DNA from 4 places in the Nocardiopsis coralliicola genome. Region 1 is predicted to be linked to each of the others. Evidence: riboswitches for the same ligand, from Rfam matches in the RefSeq annotation. Region 1 holds a riboswitch; each other region holds the start of a gene.
The links. Region 1 has a riboswitch for cobalamin ahead of ACYVGT_RS11440 ((2Fe-2S)-binding protein). Riboswitches for the same ligand answer to the same signal wherever they lie in the genome.
Positions count from the first base shown of each region.

Region 2: linked by a shared signal. The riboswitch ahead of ACYVGT_RS06325 (ABC transporter substrate-binding protein) and the one ahead of ACYVGT_RS11440 ((2Fe-2S)-binding protein) in region 1 are both predicted to bind cobalamin.
Region 3: linked by a shared signal. The riboswitch ahead of ACYVGT_RS06705 (ribonucleoside-diphosphate reductase subunit alpha) and the one ahead of ACYVGT_RS11440 ((2Fe-2S)-binding protein) in region 1 are both predicted to bind cobalamin.
Region 4: linked by a shared signal. The riboswitch ahead of ACYVGT_RS06370 (VWA domain-containing protein) and the one ahead of ACYVGT_RS11440 ((2Fe-2S)-binding protein) in region 1 are both predicted to bind cobalamin.

Region 1 is NZ_BAAGXT010000012.1:57,902-62,398, forward strand. It holds gene ACYVGT_RS11430 (exonuclease domain-containing protein) at 1-338, shown strand, start outside; gene ACYVGT_RS11435 (TIGR03557 family F420-dependent LLM class oxidoreductase) at 544-1,503, opposite strand; cobalamin riboswitch at 1,710-1,880, shown strand; gene ACYVGT_RS11440 ((2Fe-2S)-binding protein) at 2,067-2,804, shown strand; gene ACYVGT_RS11445 (DoxX family protein) at 3,328-3,678, opposite strand; gene ACYVGT_RS11450 (LLM class flavin-dependent oxidoreductase) at 3,775-4,497, opposite strand, start outside.
Region 2 is NZ_BAAGXT010000005.1:151,741-156,237, forward strand. It holds gene ACYVGT_RS06310 (DUF6082 family protein) at 296-988, opposite strand; gene ACYVGT_RS06315 (DUF6879 family protein) at 1,069-1,680, opposite strand; gene ACYVGT_RS06320 (hypothetical protein) at 1,673-1,942, opposite strand; cobalamin riboswitch at 2,246-2,442, shown strand; gene ACYVGT_RS06325 (ABC transporter substrate-binding protein) at 2,546-3,538, shown strand; gene ACYVGT_RS06330 (FecCD family ABC transporter permease) at 3,649-4,497, shown strand, end outside.
Region 3 is NZ_BAAGXT010000006.1:2,551-7,047, forward strand. It holds gene ACYVGT_RS06690 (NYN domain-containing protein) at 1-516, shown strand, start outside; gene ACYVGT_RS06695 (hypothetical protein) at 561-1,112, shown strand; gene ACYVGT_RS06700 (HAD family hydrolase) at 1,453-2,088, opposite strand; cobalamin riboswitch at 2,196-2,446, shown strand; gene ACYVGT_RS06705 (ribonucleoside-diphosphate reductase subunit alpha) at 2,579-4,497, shown strand, end outside.
Region 4 is NZ_BAAGXT010000005.1:161,985-166,481, reverse strand. It holds gene ACYVGT_RS06370 (VWA domain-containing protein) at 1-2,009, opposite strand, end outside; cobalamin riboswitch at 2,035-2,170, opposite strand; gene cbiE (precorrin-6y C5,15-methyltransferase (decarboxylating) subunit CbiE) at 2,439-3,635, shown strand; gene ACYVGT_RS06360 (hypothetical protein) at 3,714-4,277, opposite strand; gene ACYVGT_RS06355 (phosphotransferase family protein) at 4,441-4,497, opposite strand, start outside.

The sequences.
Region 1 (4,497 bases):
GGGTGGTCGACCCGATGGTGCTGGACCGCCAGGTCGACCGGTACCGGCGCGGCTCGCGGACACTGGTCGACGTCTGCGCGCACTACGAGATCCGGCTGGCTCCGGGCGAGGCGCACGGCTGCGAGGCGGACGCGCTCGCCGCGGCGCGACTGGCTTGGCGGCTGGGGTCCACCCGCCCCGAGCTCGCCGCGATGACCGCCGACGACCTGCACCAGGCGCAGCGGCTCTGGCGTTCGGAGCAGGCCGCCTCCTTCGAGGCGTACCTGCGCCGCTCGAAGGACCCAGGCGCCGTCATCGAACGGGCCTGGCCCCTGGTCCCCCGCCCCGCCGCCGACTGAGTTTCCCCACCCTGTGGACGGAGCGGCGCCACGGCACACGGGCGCCGGTGCGCCCCGCTGACGGAATCCCCTCCAGGGGGCGGGACACGCTCTCGACCGGGGCCCGGAGGGCGCGGCAGGTGCTCAGCGCTGCGCTGCTGCCGTGCCGCCGGCCGGACGGGCAGAGCGGGCGCCGTCCGCCGGGGCGCTCCCCGACCGGCCCTCCTCAGGCCAGCGCGCGGAGCGGCTCAGCGAGTTCAGCGGTGTAGAAGTCCAGGAAGGCGTCGACGTCGCCGCCTGCGTTGAGCAGTGCGAGGCGGTCGTAGCCGGCCTCCGCGAACCGGGACACCTGGGCGACGTGCTCCGCGGCGTCGGGCCCCGCGGAGACCATGCCTGCGACGTCGTCCACCGTCACCGCCGCCGATGCGGCGTCGAAGTTCACCGGGTTCGGAAGCTCCGCCATCACCTTCCACCCGCCGGCCGCGAACCGGATCATCTCGCGCGCCCTTCGCAGCGCCTCGTCCCGGTCCGGCCCCACGGCCAGGGGCACCTCGTTGTAGCGGGCGCCGCCCCCGCCCGCACGGGCATACACCTCGGCGATGTCGGAGCGCGGCTCGTTGGCGAAGAGTGCGTCCCCGTGTTCGGCGGCGAGCTCGGCGGCACGCGGGCCGCCCGCCGCGACCACGATCTCCGGCGGCGTGTCCGGCAGATCGAAGACCCGCGCGTCCTCCAGCGTGATGTGCTCGCCGTCGAAGGAGTGGTAGCCGCCGGACCAGAGCAGCCGGATGACGTGCAGCGCCTCCTCCAGCATCCGGTGGCGGATGTGGACGGGCGGCCACCCCAGCCCCACGACGTGCTCGTTCAGCCGCTCCCCCGCGCCGACCCCGAGGAAGTGCCGTCCTTGGGCGAGCAGCGCGACCGTCGCCGACGCCTGCGCCACCAGCGCCGGGTGGTAGCGGAGGGTCGGGCAGGTGACACCCGTGCCGAGCCGGATGCGCTCGGTCCGCTCGGCGATCGCCGCCAGCACCGACCAGGCGAACGGCGAGTGGCCCTGGCTGTCGAGCCAGGGATGGAAGTGGTCGCTGATCTCCACGAAGTCCAGGCCCGCCTCCTCGGCCCGCACTGCCTGCCGGACGAGTTCCCGGGGCCCGTACTGCTCCGCCATGAGCTTGAGTCCGAACTGCACCGTGCCACCTCCGTGCTCGCTGCGTCTGTGCCCGCGCACGCCGGGACGGCTCCCGGCATGCGGCGGGCGGCCTCGGGGTGGCCGTAACCGGTGCGCCCCGCGGCTAACACGGGGAGGCGCAGGGTTGGGGAAATACTGACCGTGCGATCATGTGGCTGCGCGGCCGGACGTGGCCGGGCAGCACACACCGTGCACCGAGAGGTGCAGTACCGAACAGCAACGACGGCGGAGACGAGGAAGCCGGTGCGAATCCGGCGCGGTCCCGCCACTGTGAGTCGGAGAGCCGGTCCCCGCAGACGCCACCGCCGCCGGGCGGGAAGGCAGGGACCGCGCGATGACCCGCGAGCCAGGAGACTCACCGCCGTCGTCCTCGACACCCGGGGCGGATCTCCCCGCGAGAGGATGGCACGCATGGACGCACGGATGAGGCCACCGGTCTGCTCCGCGTCCGGCCGCCGGCCGGGCCGAGGCGACACGGAAGGACCTGCCGCCCCATGCCGTACACAGCGCCGCCCCGGAAGGCACCGGCCCGGACCCCAGGGCCCCGCCCGCACCAGGACCTGATGGGCCGGTCACGCGGCGGCTCCGCAGCAGCAGCACTCACCGATGCCGCGTCGCTCGGCGGCTTCTTCTCAGCCGTCCCCGCAGAAGCGGGGACGGGCCGGCCGGTCGAGGCGCTGTGGAGCCGCGCCGAACTGGTCCCGCGGATCGCCGCCACCCGGCGGGCGTTCGCCGAACGCGCCGGGGTGGGGGTGGCGAGGGTGGAGCCGCGGGTCGCGGCGTCCGTGCTGTTCCAGAGTGTCGCCGCGCGCCTGCTCAGCCCGGCGGTGGCGACGGCGGCACTGCACGGCGCCGTCCCGGACCCCGCCGCGCTGCGGTGGGCGGATCCCGCGGGCGGCCCGCTGCAGCTCCTGGTGGCCGGCGGCCCCGGCGATGTCGCGCACGGCCGCGGGCCCCGCGCGGTCGGCGCGGCGGTGGCGCGGTTCTACGTGGCGGGGCTGCTGGCGCCGGCGTCGACGGCCTTCCGCGCCGCAGCCCCCGTCTCGCCGACCGTGCTGCGCGGCAACGCGGCCTCCTCGGTCGCCGCGGCAGCCGAGATGGTGGCCCGGCAGCGCCCCGAGGCCGCCGGAGCCGCGGAAGCGGTCGCACGGGCCGTCCTCGCGGACGCCGACCTTGCCGACGCGATCGACTGGCACGCACCGCTCAGCGCCTCCCCTCCGACCCCCTACCAGCGGCGCAGCTGCTGCCTCTACTACCGGCTGCCGGGCATGGGCACCTGTGGAGACTGCGTGCTGCGGTGACGCGCTGCCGCCGCGGGCCCGCGCTGCTCCGGCGCTCTACCCGTGGCTGGCGGCGCGAGGATGGCCGAACCCTCGGGGTGGTCGGCGGGAGCCAGGCGACCGCGGGTTCGGCGTAGAGCACCAAGGCAGCGGGCGGCTTCGTCGGCGGTCTTTCCGCTCTGTCCCGCCGCTCCCGGCCGCTGCGCGGCCAGAGTTTCCACTGTTCGCGGGCTGGAGCGGACGGGACGGCTCGGAGCGCAGGCTCCCGCGCCCAGGTGGCCCGGGTGGCAGCTGGTCAGTGCGTCGGACAAGCGCAACAGCGGCCGGCGAAGCCGCCCTTGCCTTTAACGCCGTGGGCCTGCCCCGCGACCAGCACAACCCCGGCCGCTGCCGCGCCGGCAGCGGCCGCCCTTCCCGGTCCGCGTCAGGCCCTCGTCGTCTTCGTCATTCGGCTGACCCCAGGTTGCGGTGCGACGCGGGCCATGGTGCCGGCCCCGGCCGGTCGGCGGTCCGTGCCGGGCCGGCCGGTGCCAGCGCGTCCGGGTCAGACCACCGCGAGGGTGAACGCGAAGACGGCGGCGCAGATCGCCAGCATCCCGAGACTGGCGGTGAAGTTGCGGCCGAAGTCCCGGACCCGGATGTGCGCGCCCGCCGCAAGCACGAAGTAGACGGTGAGCGCGCCCGCCGTCAGCACCGCCAGCGGCGGAAACCAGACGCCGGCGACCAGGCCCGCAGCAGCGGCGAACTTGATCGGCGGGAACACCCACGCGAGCCGCTGCGGGAACCGGACCGATTCCAGGCACGCCTGGATGAAGGCCGCCGGCTTGATGCAGAGCACCGCATCCGCAAGCTGGATCGCCGCCAGGACTGCGAGCGGCCACCACGGTTCGATCATTGCGGGTCACCCTTCCTCACTCGTGCGCTCTCCTTCAGTCCTGGAGACACCGCGGGGAAGGGTTCTGTGACAGCGGGCACCGGACGTCCGCCTGCGCTAGAGCGCTCGTGCGGCGATCACCGCGTCGACCTCGGCAACGCTGGTCACCTCCGGGAACTGCTCCAGCCACCAGGTCGCGCCGGCCGCGCGGAAGGGCTCGGGGTCAGCGCCGGGCGGGCCGCCGACGGCCACTGCGTAGCCGTCGAGTCCGCCGCGCTGCTCAGCGACGGCGGCGAGCATGGCGCGCAGCCCATCGGGGTCGGTCTCTGGGCAGATGCAATCGAACCGGGCGGCGCGCCGCAGCGGTCCGGGGTTCACCGACTGCGCCCCGATCCAGACCGGGATGCGCGGACGCTGCACGGGCCGGGGCAGGAACCGCAGGCCGTCGACCGTGTAGTGGCCGCCGACGTGGTGCACGTCCGCACCGGTCCAGAGCCGGTCGATGAGGTCGAGCCCTTCGTCCAGCATCGCCGCGCGGGTGCGCGCCGCGGTCTCCTCACCCAGGCGGGACAGCTCGCCGCTCCGGTCGCTGCCGATCCCGGCGCCGAGAACAAAGCGGCCGCCGCTGAGCTGGTCGAGCGCGACGGCCTGCCGCGCGACATCGTGCGGCCGGCGGCGCGGCAGCGGCGTCACCCGGGTGCCCAGCACGATGCGCCGTGTCGCCGCGGCCGCGGCGGCCAGCGCGATCCACGCATCGCCGACGGCCAGCCCGGGAGACCGGGGCCGCGCGACGTGGTCCCACAGGAACACGCCGTCGAAGCCCGCCGCCTCCGCCCGCGC
Region 2 (4,497 bases), on a different contig from region 1:
GAAAGTAGATACCGAAGGGCGAGTTCTTGTCAACCGTGCGGGGGTGCTGCCGTCCGGCACGGCGGTGCGTCGGACGCCGTCGAGGGCTCTCTGAGCAGGGAGGGCGCCGGACCCGCGGCGGGCGCGGGCGAAGCGAGCGGCGCACCGGGTCCCGCCAGCCGGCTGTGCACCGGATCGCGGCGTGGCTGGGCAGCGGCAGCGCTGAGCCGGTGTGCCCGGGGCTGCGGGCGCCGCCGCAGCCCCGGGGATTCAGCCGAGTGCCCGGGGCTGCGGCTTCACCGTCCCCCTGGAGCGTTCACGACAGGGGGCGCCGCCGCACCGCGCGCTGGACGATGTACCCGGCCGCGGCAGCGGCCCCCACGGCAAGCCCGGCGATGCCGACGGCGTGCGGGAGCCGAGGGTGCCGCGTCACCGGCGCTGCCGGACGAAGCGGCGGGGTCCGGTGGAACTCCTCGTCCAGGATGCGGTTGAAGCGTCCCAGGCGGCCCTCGGTGACGACCGCGAGGCGCTGCTCCCGCGCCGCTTCCCAGTAGGCGCGGCCCGGAGGGGCGGAGAACATCTCCCGTGCCACCGCACGGAGCCGCTTCTCCGGCATGGCGCCGGTTTCGTAGGAGACGCCCCACTGAGTGACGATCATGTTGACGTAGAGCTGCTGGCGCCGCGTCTTCGCGTCTTCAGCGGTGGGGACCGGGCCCCAGCATTCGTCCAGGTCGGGATCGTCCATCGCCATCATCAGCAGGTCGCTCATCGCCTGGCGGCGTGATTCCTGGACGGCGCGCCGATTCTCTCGGGACTGCAGAACCAGGGTGGCGATCACTCCGGCGAGGGCGATTGCGGCGATCAGTGCAGAAATGGCCCCGTACGTCTGCCCAATTGCGCTGAGACGCTGCCATTCCCCATCAGAACCGCGGAATACAGAAAGCCCAAGGGGTGACGCCACCACCAGTGCTGCCGCCGCGATCACCACGGTGCTGAGCGCAGCGATCATGGACCGCCGCAGTGCTCCCGTGTCGGACTGGTACGCGGAGCGGACGGATCGGGCGGCGGTGCTGGAGCGGGGGAGTCGAGTCACTGAGGCGGGTCCGGTGGGCCCAGGGGGGCGATTTCTCGCGCAAAGTACTCCTGGACGGGCTCGGCCCGGTCGTAGAGGCCGGCGACCAGGACTTCCATGTCGTGAACCGCCGCGGGGTCGTCAATGCGGACGGCGCCGATGGGTTCCATGTCTTCCGTATAGCGGACGTTGTAGAGCAGGGTTGCGCCGAGGATCAGGAGTTCGGGCAGGGGGCCGCCCGTCTCGTGGCCGGCGGCCTTCGCCGCGTCGAGAACCCTGATGTGGCGCCCGCTCTCGGAGAAGACCCGGAGGCTGTGCATCTCCCAGCGGAGGTAGGGGCTCGGTGGGTGCTCCACGAGGCGCAGGCGCCGCAGCTCGGCTCCGCGCTCCGCTTCGGCGGCGACCTCCTGCGCCGCTGGCTCCCGATCCAGCTCGAACAGCGCGAGCACCCGTTCCCAGTCGCCCGCCAGGAAGGCATCCCACGCGGGATCGCCGACCTCGGAGAAGTGCTGGGCGCGCTCCAGCTTCCAGAGGGTTCCGGAGTGCGCGGCGAATTCCCGCGCCAGGTCAGCGTGGTACTCCGGCCGGTCCAGAGTCCGGCCGGAGAGGGAGGCGAAGCGGTCATGCATCCGGGATGTCCTTCTTCGCGGCGCGGAGCATAGCGCCGGGTATCACGACGAGGCGCTCGTCTGTGCCGACACTCAATCCTTCGGGGAGGCGGTGGGCGTAGAGATCGGTCGCGTCGCGGCCCACCACGGCCACATCGCCATTGCTCAACTCCCACAGATCGGGGCAGTCCGGCGTGGTCCTGCTCTCGCCGAGTTCGAGTGCGGATTTCCCCAATCGCCGCTGGAATGCGGCGGTGGGATCGATCTCCCAGGGCCTGTTCATCGGGGGTCTCCTTGCGGACAGCGTCGCGGGTGTACAACCACAGTGCCCCGATGGGGCGATCGCCACACAAGAATGATCGCCACATGTCTCGAACGTCCATTCAAGCAATTGCGGCATTGGAATCCCTGGAAAACAAGGAATGACCGGCGGCTCCGCCTGGAGTGGGCGGTCATTCCCGGAAAACGGCACCGGGGGGGGGTTCGGTTCGGGCCGGCTGCTCCGGTGGGGAACGAGCCGTATCGGGTGGAACCCGCACCAGGGCTCCCCGGCCATTGGACCGCGGGCCTGGCGGGGTTCTCCGCGCCCCGACCGGTCTGGGCTGGTTTGCCGCGTCTAGGGTGAGGGAGCGACGGGAGCCAGGAAGCCGGTGTGAATCCGGCACGGTCCCGCCACTGTGACCGGGGAGCCGAGTCCGACGGAGGCCACTGCGCGGAGCGCGGGAAGGCCGGACGAGGCGGTGATCCGGGAGTCAGGAGACTGACCCGTCGCGATCGTCGACCAGGGGCGCGGACCCCGGGTGGGCCCGGGGTGTGCCGGGAAGCCGGCCGCATCCCGCGCGACGCCTCGGAGCACCGCGTCCGGACTCCCGGAAGAGGACCAGACGTGCACCGATCCGCCCGCCTCGCCCCCCGCCGCCTCGCCCCGCCCGCCCTTGCCGCCGGCGCCGCCCTGTTCCTCGCCGGCTGCGGCGCAGGGGATGCCCCCGGCGAGAGCGCGGCAGCCGACGGCTTCCCGGTCACCGTGCAGGAGTGCGGGAACGAGGTCACCGTCGACGCGCCGCCGGAGCGGGCCGTCACCCTCAACCAGCACACCACCGAGGTCATGCTCGCCCTCGGGCTGGAGGACCGGATGGCCGGCACCGCCTTCCTCGACGACGCCGTCCTCCCCGAATACGAGGACGCCTACGGGGACATCCCGGTCCTCGCCGACCAGTACCCCTCGTTCGAGGAGATCCTCGCCGCCGAGCCCGACTTCGTCTACGGCGGCTACGCCGGCAGCGCGTTCGACGCCAACGAGGGGCGCGGCCGCGAGCAGCTAGAAGAGGCGGGTATGACCACCTACGCCAACATCGAGCAGTGCACCGGCGACGTCACCATGGACACCGTCGCCACCGAGATCCGCAACGTCGGCACCCTCTTCGGCGTCGAGGACCGCGCCGACGACGTCGTCGCCGGAATCGACGAGCAGATCGCCGGTGTCGAGCAGTCCCTGGAAGGCACCGAGCCGGTCGACGTCCTGGTCGTGGACAGCCTCGACGGCACCATCTTCACCTCCGGCGGCGCGGGCATCGGCGACGAGATCGTCACCGCGGCCGGCGGCCGCAACGTCTTCGCCGATCTCGACGACGTGTTCGGCGACGTCTCCGTGGAGCAGGCCGCCGAGCGCGAGCCGGACGCGGTCCTCTTCTACGACTACGGCGGTACGCCCCTGGCGGAGAAGCAGGAGGCGGTGAAGAACGATCCGCTGCTGTCCGGCCTGGAGGCCGTCCAGGAAGAGCGCTTCGCCGTACTGCCGCTGACCTCGGCCGTCGTCGGCAACCGGGTCGGCGGCGCCGTCGAGGACGTCGCGGAGCAGCTCCACCCGGAGGCGTTCTGACCGCGACCGCCCGAAGGGGAGCGGGCCCCGCGCCGCGCGGCGGTCCGCCCGCGCGCCGGAGCGGTGCCGCGGCGCGCGGCCGCGTCCCCCTCGGGCTCCTCCTGCCGGTACTGCTCGCGGCGCTCCCGGTCACGGCCACGTTCGGCGTGATCGCGGGCTCGGTCGACGTGTCCTTCGCCGACACCTGGCGCATCGCCGCCCACCAGGCCGCGCCGGGCCTCGTCACCCCCGACTGGCCGGCGGCGCACGAGGCCATCGTCCTCAAGGCCCGCGCGCCGCGGGTGCTGCTCGCGGCGCTGGTGGGAGCGGGGCTGGCCGCGGTCGGCGGCGTGCTGCAGACGCTGGTCCGCAACCCGCTCGCCGACCCGCTGCTGCTCGGCATCTCCTCGGGCGCGACCCTGGGAGCGGTCGCCGTGGTCGTCACCGGCATCAGCGTCTTCGGTGCGCTGACCCTGCCGTTCGCGGCGTTCCTCGGCGCGCTGGCGACGCTCTTCGCCGTGTCCGTGCTGGCGCGCACGCAAGGGCGCATGTCGGTGATGCGGCTGATCCTGGCGGGTGTGGTGGTGGGCCAGGTCTGCCAAGCGGCGGCCAGCCTGGCGATCCTGGCCTCCGGCAACCCGCACATCTCCGCCCAGGTGCAGCGGTGGACGATGGGCGGCCTGGCCGGGACGTCGTGGGCGACGCTGCCGCTCGCCGCGGCCGCGGTCGGACTGGCCCTGCTCGGGGTGGCGGCAGCGGTCCCCGCGCTCAACGTCCTGCAGCTCGGCGAGGAGATCGCCGTCGGGATGGGCCTTCCGGTGCAGCGGTTCCGCGCCCTGATGTTCGTGACGACGTCCCTGGTCACCGGTGTGCTCGTGGCGGTGTGCGGTCCGATCGGGTTCGTCGGGCTGATGATGCCGCACATCGCGCGGCTCCTCGTCGGCTCCGACCACCGGCGCATGCTGCCGGTCGCGGTGCTG
Region 3 (4,497 bases), on a different contig from region 1:
TACGAGCACGAGGCTCCACCGGGCCGGCCGGGGCCGCCCGATCCCCGGTACGGGCCGTCGACCGGGGAGAACCCCGGGTTCGGGGGTAACACCGGACCAAACCCTACTTTTGGGGCCAGTACGGAGGGTGATCCCTCCCTGGGCGCGCTGGGAGCAGCACAGCACCCGGCCACCGCCACTGGCCCCCGACTCCGGCCACGGGTCCAGCACGGGCCCTACACCGACGCCGTCCCCCGCGCCGACTTCGGCCGCCCCGGGGGCGGCGCCGCTGGAACACTCGACGATGCCGTGAATGTCGCGCTCCGCGAGGGGAACGATTTCGCCGAGTCCGTCGCGCGCGACGCCCCCGCCCTGTGGGTGGAGGCGGTCCTGGCGCGCCGCCCGCGGATGCCGTCCGACCTGGAGGCGCGCCTCCTGCAGGGGTCGACACTGCCGATCGACTTCCTGCTCCGCGACGAAGTCCGCGAGGCGCTGCGGCGGGGATTCTGGGACGCCCTCGGGCGCGCCCGCGAATGACGCGCGGGCGGCCGGGGCGCGGTGAGGACCGAGGGAGGCTGGCAGTGACACGGGTGACGACGGCCGATCTGGACCGCCTGGAATTCCGCGCCGTGCAGTCCGGTGATCACGCCGCGGTCGCCGCAGAGCTACTCGCGCTCGCCAACGCGGTGGACGCCGACTCCGAGATCTCCCGCGCCGAACTCTTCGTCCGCGCCGGCGAGCAGTGGGAGATGGCCCAGGAGGCCGAGCGGGCGGCGGGCGCCTACCAGCGGGCGATCGACGACGGCGGCACCACCATCATCGACGCGCGCGCCCTCCTCGCCGGCGCGCTGCTCGAACTCGACCGCGGCCCCGACGCGCAGGCGCAGCTGGCGCGGCTGCACCGGGAGGGCCCGCGGAACCTGCCCACCTTCATCCACATCACCGAAACCCTGCAGGCGCACGGCGACCTTGCGGCGGCGCAGGAGTGGGCGACGCTCGGTGTGGAGCGCTTCCGGCACCAGGACGTCTCCCCGTTCGTGCACGACCTGCTGATGGAGCTGCTGCGGATCCGCTTCCGCATCCGGGTCGACCTGGGTCTGGACGAGGACGCCCTGGACCGGATGCTGGACTAGGCCCGGCCGCGCTGCGCCCTGGCCCGCGCCCCGCTGCGGCGTCCTCGACCGGCGGCCGAGCGGAACGACGGATTCACCCCGGCTCCCGCCGAGCCGGCGCGCCCGCAGCACCGCACGCGGTGGACGCCCGCTTCCGGAAGACACCCGGCCCCGGCTACCGGGGCAGGGGTGTCGGGTGGCTCACTGTCCTGCTGCTCTTCTCGCCCGGGCGCGCCCTCGCGGCGTTCTCCTCAGCCGGGAAGGCGAGGAGGAAAAGCGCCCGCCTGGCCTTCCCCGCCGGTCGTGCGACGGGGGCATCCGGCGGTACCGCTCGCGGTGGACGCCGCCTGCCCCACGCGCCCTAGGCCGCCAGCGAGCGGCCGAGCGCGTACGCCTCGGTGAGGCTGCGGCCCCGATAGGACGCCGTGGCCAGACCTGCCACGTGGTCGTCCCCGTTCACCGCGACCGAGCTGGGGACGTGCCGGAACAGCGGCGCGTCCGACATCGAGTCGCCGTAGGCCGTGCACGCCGCGAGCGGTATCCCCGCCGCGCGGCGGAACCGCTCGGCGATGTCCACCTTGTCCTCCGGGCGCAGGATGCCCCCCGGGGCCGGCGGCCCCGGGAACGGCGGACCGGGAAAGGCCGACGCGGCGACCGTGTCGAAGCCGAACGCGGTGAGGCGGCGTGCGTAGAAGTCCGGCGACATGGTGATGACCATGGAGTGCTCGCCGCGGTCGCGGATGTCGGCGCACACCCCGGCGATGCCGTCGAGGAAGGGCCCGGCCGTGAACGCCGCGGCCACGTGCTCCTCGGTGAGGCCGCGCCAGATCCCGAACAGCTCCGCGGAGAAGGCGCGGGTATCGATCTCTCCGGCGGCCAACCGCTGCTCCAGCACAGTGAGGGCCGGGGTGGTACCAGTGACGCGGGCGATCTCGAGCGACGCCGTGGTGCCGTGCAGGAGGGTGCCGTCCAGGTCGAAGATGTGGAGTCGCGTCATCGCCGCGGAGCCTAGCGCCCGGCCGCCCCGGAGGCAATCCCCAACGCCGCCGCGCCGCGGTGAGAATCCACGATCTTGCGGTGTTCGCGGAGTGGATACCCAAGATGTAGTATCGCTGCGCCGATGGTTCGCGACCGGGGCTGCCCCCCGGAAGCGACGAGAGAGGGAACCCGGTGCGAGTCCGGGACTGCCCCGCAGCGGTGAGCGGGAAGCCGCGCCGGCGCCTTGTGGCGGCGGCGCTCCGACATCCGCCAGAGCACTGGGCGCACGGCGCCTGGGAAGCGGCGGAGATGAGGCGGGACGGTTCGGCCGTCCCACGCCCGCGAGTCCGAAGACCTGCCATCGGTGTGCGCCGCGCGCACGCAGTACGGGGCCTCGAGGGAGGGCGTCGTGCATCGGGGGAACCGGCCGTGCCCGCACGGTCCGGACTGCTTCGCCGTTGCGCCCGCTCGCGGCCCCTCCGGTCGACGACTAGGTGGTTGGAGCGAGCATGACCCTCGACATTCCGAGCGCGTCCGCGGACGCACCCGGTGATCCGTCCGCGCGGATCGGCAGCGAGGTCCGCGAGGCGAGTACCGGGCTGGCCGGCGTATCGGCCGATGCGGTCATCGCCGAGGCCCAGCGCGGCCTCTTCCCCGGCATCAGCGACGCCGAGCTCGAACTCGCCCTGATCATGGCCGCCCGCAGCCACGTCGAAGACGACCCCGACTACTCCCACCTCGCCGCCCGACTCCTGCTCGGCACGCTGCGCCGGGAAGCCCTGTCCTTCGTCTCCGGCTTCCCCGACAGCGCCGGCCAGACCGCGATGGCCGAGCGCTACCCCGGCTACCTGGCGGACTACGTCGCCGCCGGTGTCCGGATCGGCCAGCTCGACCCGGAGCTGCAGAAGTTCGACCTGGAGCGCCTCGGTGCCGCCCTGCACCCCGAGCGCGACCTGCAGTTCACCTTCCTCGGCCTGCAGACCCTCTACGACCGCTACTTCCTGCACAGCGAGGGCACCCGCTACGAGCTGCCGCAGGCGTTCTTCATGCGCGTCGCCATGGGACTGGCACTCAACGAGGACGACCGCGACGGCCGCGCGATCGAGTTCTACGAGCTGCTCTCCTCGTTCGACTTCATGGCCTCCACCCCCACCCTCTTCAACGCCGGCACCCGCCACGCCCAGCTGTCGTCCTGCTTCCTCACCACCGTCGACGACGACCTCTCCGCCATCTTCAAGGGCATCTCCGACAACGCGCTGCTCTCCAAGTACTCCGGCGGCCTCGGCAACGACTGGACCCCCGTCCGCGGCATCGGCGCCCGCATCCGCGGCACCAACGGCCAGTCCCAGGGAGTCGTCCCGTTCCTGAAGGTCGCCAACGACACGGCGGTGGCGGTCAACCAGGGCGGGCGCCGCAAGGGCGCGGTGTGCGCGTACCTGGAGACGTGGCACATCGACGTCGAGGAGTTCCTCGACCTGCGGAAGAACACCGGGGACGAGCGGCGGCGGACGCATGACATGAACACGGCGAACTGGGTGCCGGACCTGTTCATGCAGCGGGTGGAGGCCGACGCGAAGTGGACGCTGTTCTCGCCGGACGAGGTGCCGGACCTGCACGACCTCTACGGGGCGGAGTTCGCCGCCCGCTACACCCGCTACGAGCGGGCCGCGGAGGCCGGCGAGATCGCGGTGTACCGGACGGTGCGGGCCGTCGACCTGTGGCGGCGGATGCTCACCATGCTGTTCGAGACCGGGCACCCCTGGATCACCTTCAAGGACCCCAGCAACCTGCGGTCGCCGCAGCAGCACCAGGGGGTCGTGCACTCCTCCAACCTGTGCACCGAGATCACGCTCAACACCTCGCCCGGCGACGAGGTGGCGGTCTGCAACCTCGGCTCCGTCAACCTCGCCCAGCACGTGCGCGGCGGGCAGCTCGACACCGAGCGGCTGCAGCGCACGGTCACGACGGCCGTGCGGATGCTGGACAACGTCATCGACGTGAACTACTACACGATCCCCGAGGCCGAGCGCGCCAACATGCGCCACCGCCCGGTGGGCCTGGGGATCATGGGCTACCAGGACGCGCTGTTCGAGCTGCGGCTGCCGATGGGCTCGCAGGCCGCGGTCGAGTTCGCGGACGAGTCGATGGAGCAGGTCAGCTACCACGCGATCGCCGCGTCCTCCGCCCTGGCCGCCGAGCGCGGCGCCTACGCCTCCTTCGACGGCTCGCTGTGGAGCCGCGGCGTGCTGCCGGTCGACTCCCAGCGCCTCGTCGCCGACGCGCGCACCGGGGACCTTGAGGCCGACTACACCGTCCGCCTCGACTGGGACGCGCTGCGCGCGGCAGTGCGCGAGCAGGGCATGCGCAACTCCAACGTGATGGCGATCGCGCCCACCGCGACCATCGCCAACATCACCGGTGTCGGCCA
Region 4 (4,497 bases), on a different contig from region 1:
TCGACGACGACCGAGGTGACGCCCATGCCCGCGACGTGGTCGGCGGCCTGGAGCGCGCGGGCGACGGCGCCGCGGCCGCCGGTGGCCCTGCCGTCGGTGACCAGGATCAGCAGCGGCCGCATCCGCGGGTCGCGCAGCCGCTCGCGGCGCAGCACCCGCGCCGACTCCAGCAGTCCCTCCGCGACCGGCGTTCGGCCGCCGGCGGGCAGTGCGTCGAGCCGGGCCGCGGCGATGTCGACCGAGCGGGTCGGCGGCAGCGCCAGCTCGGCGCTGCTGCCGCGGAAGGTGACCAGGCCGACCTTGTCGCGCCGCCGGTAGGCGTCCAGCAGCAGCGACAGGACCGCGGTCTTCACCGCCGCCATGCGCTTGCGCGCGGCCATGGAGCCCGAAGCGTCGACGCAGAACAGGACGAGGTTGGCCTCCTGCCCCTCGCGGACGGCAACCCGCAGGTCGCCCGGCCGGATCTGCAGGGGCCGCCCGCCCGGGGCGCCGCCCGGCTCGGAGGCGGTGTCTCCGCCGGATCCGGCCCGCGGACGCGTCGCGGCGGTGCGCACCGTCTCCACCAGGTGGATCGCCGACCCGCTCCCGGCTCCGGGCTCCACGGCGCCGACCCGGCGCCCGCGGGTGCCCCGGGCACGACTGCGGCGGCCGTCAGCGCCGGCGCCGGTGCCGCGCGCCGTGAAGGTGCGCGGGCGGTACGGCTTCTCCGCGGCGACCGGTGCCGCGCCGGGAGCGGGCTGCTGGCCGGCCTCCTCCTCGGGCTCGGAGGTGTCGCCGGACGGGGTGTCGGGCGGGGTGTCGTTGTCCGCTCCGGGACCGTTCTCCGGTGCCGGGGCCTGGGGGCCGCTGTCCTCCTCGCCTCCGTCCGAGGACTCCTGCTCGCTGCCCTCCGGGGCCTCCGGCGGCGCTGAGTCGTCGGGGCCGCCGTCCGGGCGGTCGGGCTCCGGCTCGGGCTGCGGCGGGTCGGGCTCGGGCTCGTCGTCGCCGAGGATGCGGTCGAGCAGCTCCTCGTCCAGGCCGGGGGCGTCGAACGGGGCGCGGCGGCGCCGGTGCGGCAGAGCCAGCAGGGCGGCGCGGCGGATGTCGGCACGAGTGACGGCGCCGCGGCCCTCCCAGGCAGCGTGCGCGACAGCGGTGCGGGCGGTGACGAGGTCGGCGCGGAGCCCGTCGACCTCGAACGCGGCGCATACCTCGGCGATCTTGGTGAGGGCGGCATCGGACAGCCGGACCGTGCGCACGGCGTCCCGCGCGGCGGCGATCCGCTCGGCCAGCGCCTTCTCGGCCGGCCGGTAGCGCTCGGTGAACGCCTCCGGCTCGGCGTCGAACGCCATCCGGCGCCGCACCACCTCGACGCGCGCGGCCGGGTCGGCCGGCGCGGCGACCTCGACGGTGAGACCGAAGCGGTCGAGGAGCTGCGGGCGGAGCTCGCCCTCCTCGGGGTTCATGGTGCCGATGAGCTGGAAGCGCGCCGGGTGCTCGACGGAGAAGCCGTCCCGCTCGACCGACGCGCGCCCGGTCGCGGCGGCGTCCAGAAGCAGGTCCACGAGGTGGTCGTGGAGGAGGTTGACCTCGTCGACGTAGAGCAGGCCGCGGTGGGCTTTGGCGAGCAGGCCGGGCTCGTAGGCGACCTGGCCGCGGGAGAGGGCCTGTTCGAGGTGGAGGGAGCCGAGGACGCGGTCCTCGGTGGCGCCGACCGGAAGTTCGACCAGGCGCACCGGCCGGCTCTCCACCGGCGTGCCGGGCTCGAAGGGGCCGTCCGGCGAGGTCTGGGCGGGGTCGCCGGGGTCCACCGAGAAGCGGTCGCCCTGGTAGACGCCGATGGCGGGGAGGAGAGGGGCGAGCGCGCGGGCCGCGGTCGACTTGGCGGTGCCCTTCTCGCCGCGCACCAGCACGCCGCCGATCTCCGGGGAGACACTGGTCAGGGCGAGGGAGAGGCCGAGGTCGTCGAGCGGCTCGGTGTCGCAGCCGACGATCGCGGAAAACGGATAGGGCGATGCCCGCAATGGCATGGGAGGCTCCCGCTCGTTGCGCCATGGGTGGAACAGGCGCGGGGCCGGTCTTCGGACTGGCCGGGTCCCCTGTCAAGGGGCCCAGTTCACCGCAGCGGGCCTGTGCCGGACTCTCACCGGCTTCCCAGATTCTCCCCTTCGCGCCGCATCTCCCGCCCGTCCTCCGGGACGGTACGAAAGGTGGGCGATCGGGGCACCCCACGCCTCCGCCACGATAACGTCAGGGCCATGACGGCTGATCAGCGCCCTCCCCTCCCCGCCGGCGGCACCGGGAACGCCGCCGCAAAGACGCAGGAAGCAGCGGAGGCCGGGGCGGCGCAGGACGCTCGCGGCAGCGCCGGCAGCGCAGGGTGCGCCGCGGGGACCTCACCGGAACCCGGCCGCGGACCTGCCGCAGCCGGAGACTCCTCGGAAGCGGGGGACGCCGCGGTGACCGTGATCGGCATCGGAGCGGACGGCTGGGCGGGCCTGCCCGAGCGGCTGCGCCGGCGTGTGCTCGGCGCCGGTGCCGTGCTGGGCGGCCGCCGCCACTTGGCGATGCTGCCGGACTCCCCCGGCCAGGACCGGCGCCCCTGGCCGTCACCGCTGCGCGAAGGGCTGCCGCACCTGCTCGGCGCGGTGCACGGGCGCTCCGTGGTCGCGCTGGCTTCGGGCGACCCGCTGGTGTCGGGGATCGCGACCGCGCTCATCGACCTGCTCGGACCGGACGCCGTCGAGGTGGAGCCGGCCCTGTCGTCAGTGGCGCTCGCGCGGGCGCGGATGCGCTGGCCGGCGGAGCGCTGCACCGTCGTCACCCTGGTCGGACGCGACCCTCGCCTGGTGTTGCGGCACCTTTCCCCGGGGCACCGGCTGCTGGTGCTGTCCGCGGACGCGTCGACCCCGGCCGGCGTCGCCCGCCTGCTCGACTCCGCGGGCTACGGGGCAAGCACGCTCACGGTACTCGGCGACCTGGGTGCGGACCGGGAGTCGCGCACGTCGGGCACCGCGTCGGACTGGGCTGCGGCGCCCCCGGAGCTGCCCGCACTGCACGTGCTCGCGGTGGAGTGTGCCGGGCCGCCGGCGTACGGACTGCTGGCGGGGCTTCCGGACGACGCGTTCGAGCACGATGGGCAGCTGACCAAACGCGACCTGCGCGCCTCGGCGCTGGCCCGGCTGGCGCCGGCGCCCGGTGCCCACCTGTGGGACATCGGCGCGGGCTCGGGCGCCGTCGGTATCGAGTGGATGCGGTCCCACCCGGCCTGCACGGCAACGGCAGTCGAGGCCGACGCCGGCCGCGCCGCCCGCATCGCCCGCAACGCGGGCCGCCTCGGTGTGCCCGGCCTCCAGGTCGTCCAGGGCCGGGCTCCCGGCTTGCTGCCGGACCTCCCCGCCCCGGACGCCGTCTTCATCGGCGGCGGCGCCACCCGCCCGGGCGTCCTCGACACGTGCCTGGACGCGCTCCTTCCGGGCGGCCGCCTCGTCGTCCACGGCGTCACCCTGGAAACCGAACAGCTCCTCGCCGCTGCCTTCCGGAGCCACGGCGGCGACCTCACCCGCATCGCCGTGGAAACCACCGCCCCCATCGGCGCCTTCACCGGGTGGACGCCGTCCCGGACGGTGACGCAGTGGTCGTGGGTGAAGGGGTAGCCCTGCTGGACGGGCGCTTCCCGCCGGCGCCCAGGACACCGGGGCCACCGCGCCTAGACCTGGCGCCTGCGCGGCCGGTCAGAGGGATGCGGCCCCGACCAGGACCAGAACCGCGGCGGCGACCGCGCCGGTGATCGCGAAGGCGAGCCGGTAGGGGTGCCGCTCGGCCCAGGGGAGGAGCCCCGGATACGTCTCGGCGAACCGGCGGGGGTCCACGGGGCGGCCGGGGCCGCCGCACGGCACGCCGAGCGCGTCGAGGAGCCGGTCGATGTCGGCGCGCGCGTAGGCGCCGCTGGGCACCCTGATGACGAGGCCGCCGTCTCCGCCGAGCAGGAAGAGGCTCTCGCTGGATGCTCCGCGCGGAGCGGTGATCACCGCGCGCACCGCGTGCGTGACGCGGGAGCGGTTCCGGCGCCGGGTGGAGAACGCGCCCCGCACGGTGATCTCGTCCCCGGTCAGAGTGATCCGGGCGCGGTAGAGCGCCACGGTCCCCGCCGCGGTCATCGCTGCGAACGCGGCCCCGACCGCCACCGCGAAGAAGGCCGGCGCCGCACCGGAGGCTGCCGCGGCGGTCAGAGCCGCACCGGCGACCGCCGCCACGGCGAGAACGGCCAGCCCGGCCCCGCGGCTCGGCCGCACCACGAGACCCGCACGGAAGTCCCGGACATCACGCACAGACCACGCGCCCTTCGTCGGTGCTCCCAGTATCAGGCAGCGCCGGAGCCGCCCGGCCTTCCCGCCCCCGGCCCGTCGGGAACGGCGCGGCCAATGGCACCGGACCGGCGCGGATCAGCACGGGCGGGTGTCAGGCGCGGATCCGGTCGGCCAGGTCCGCGAGGTGGCGCCGGACCTCGTCGAGGTC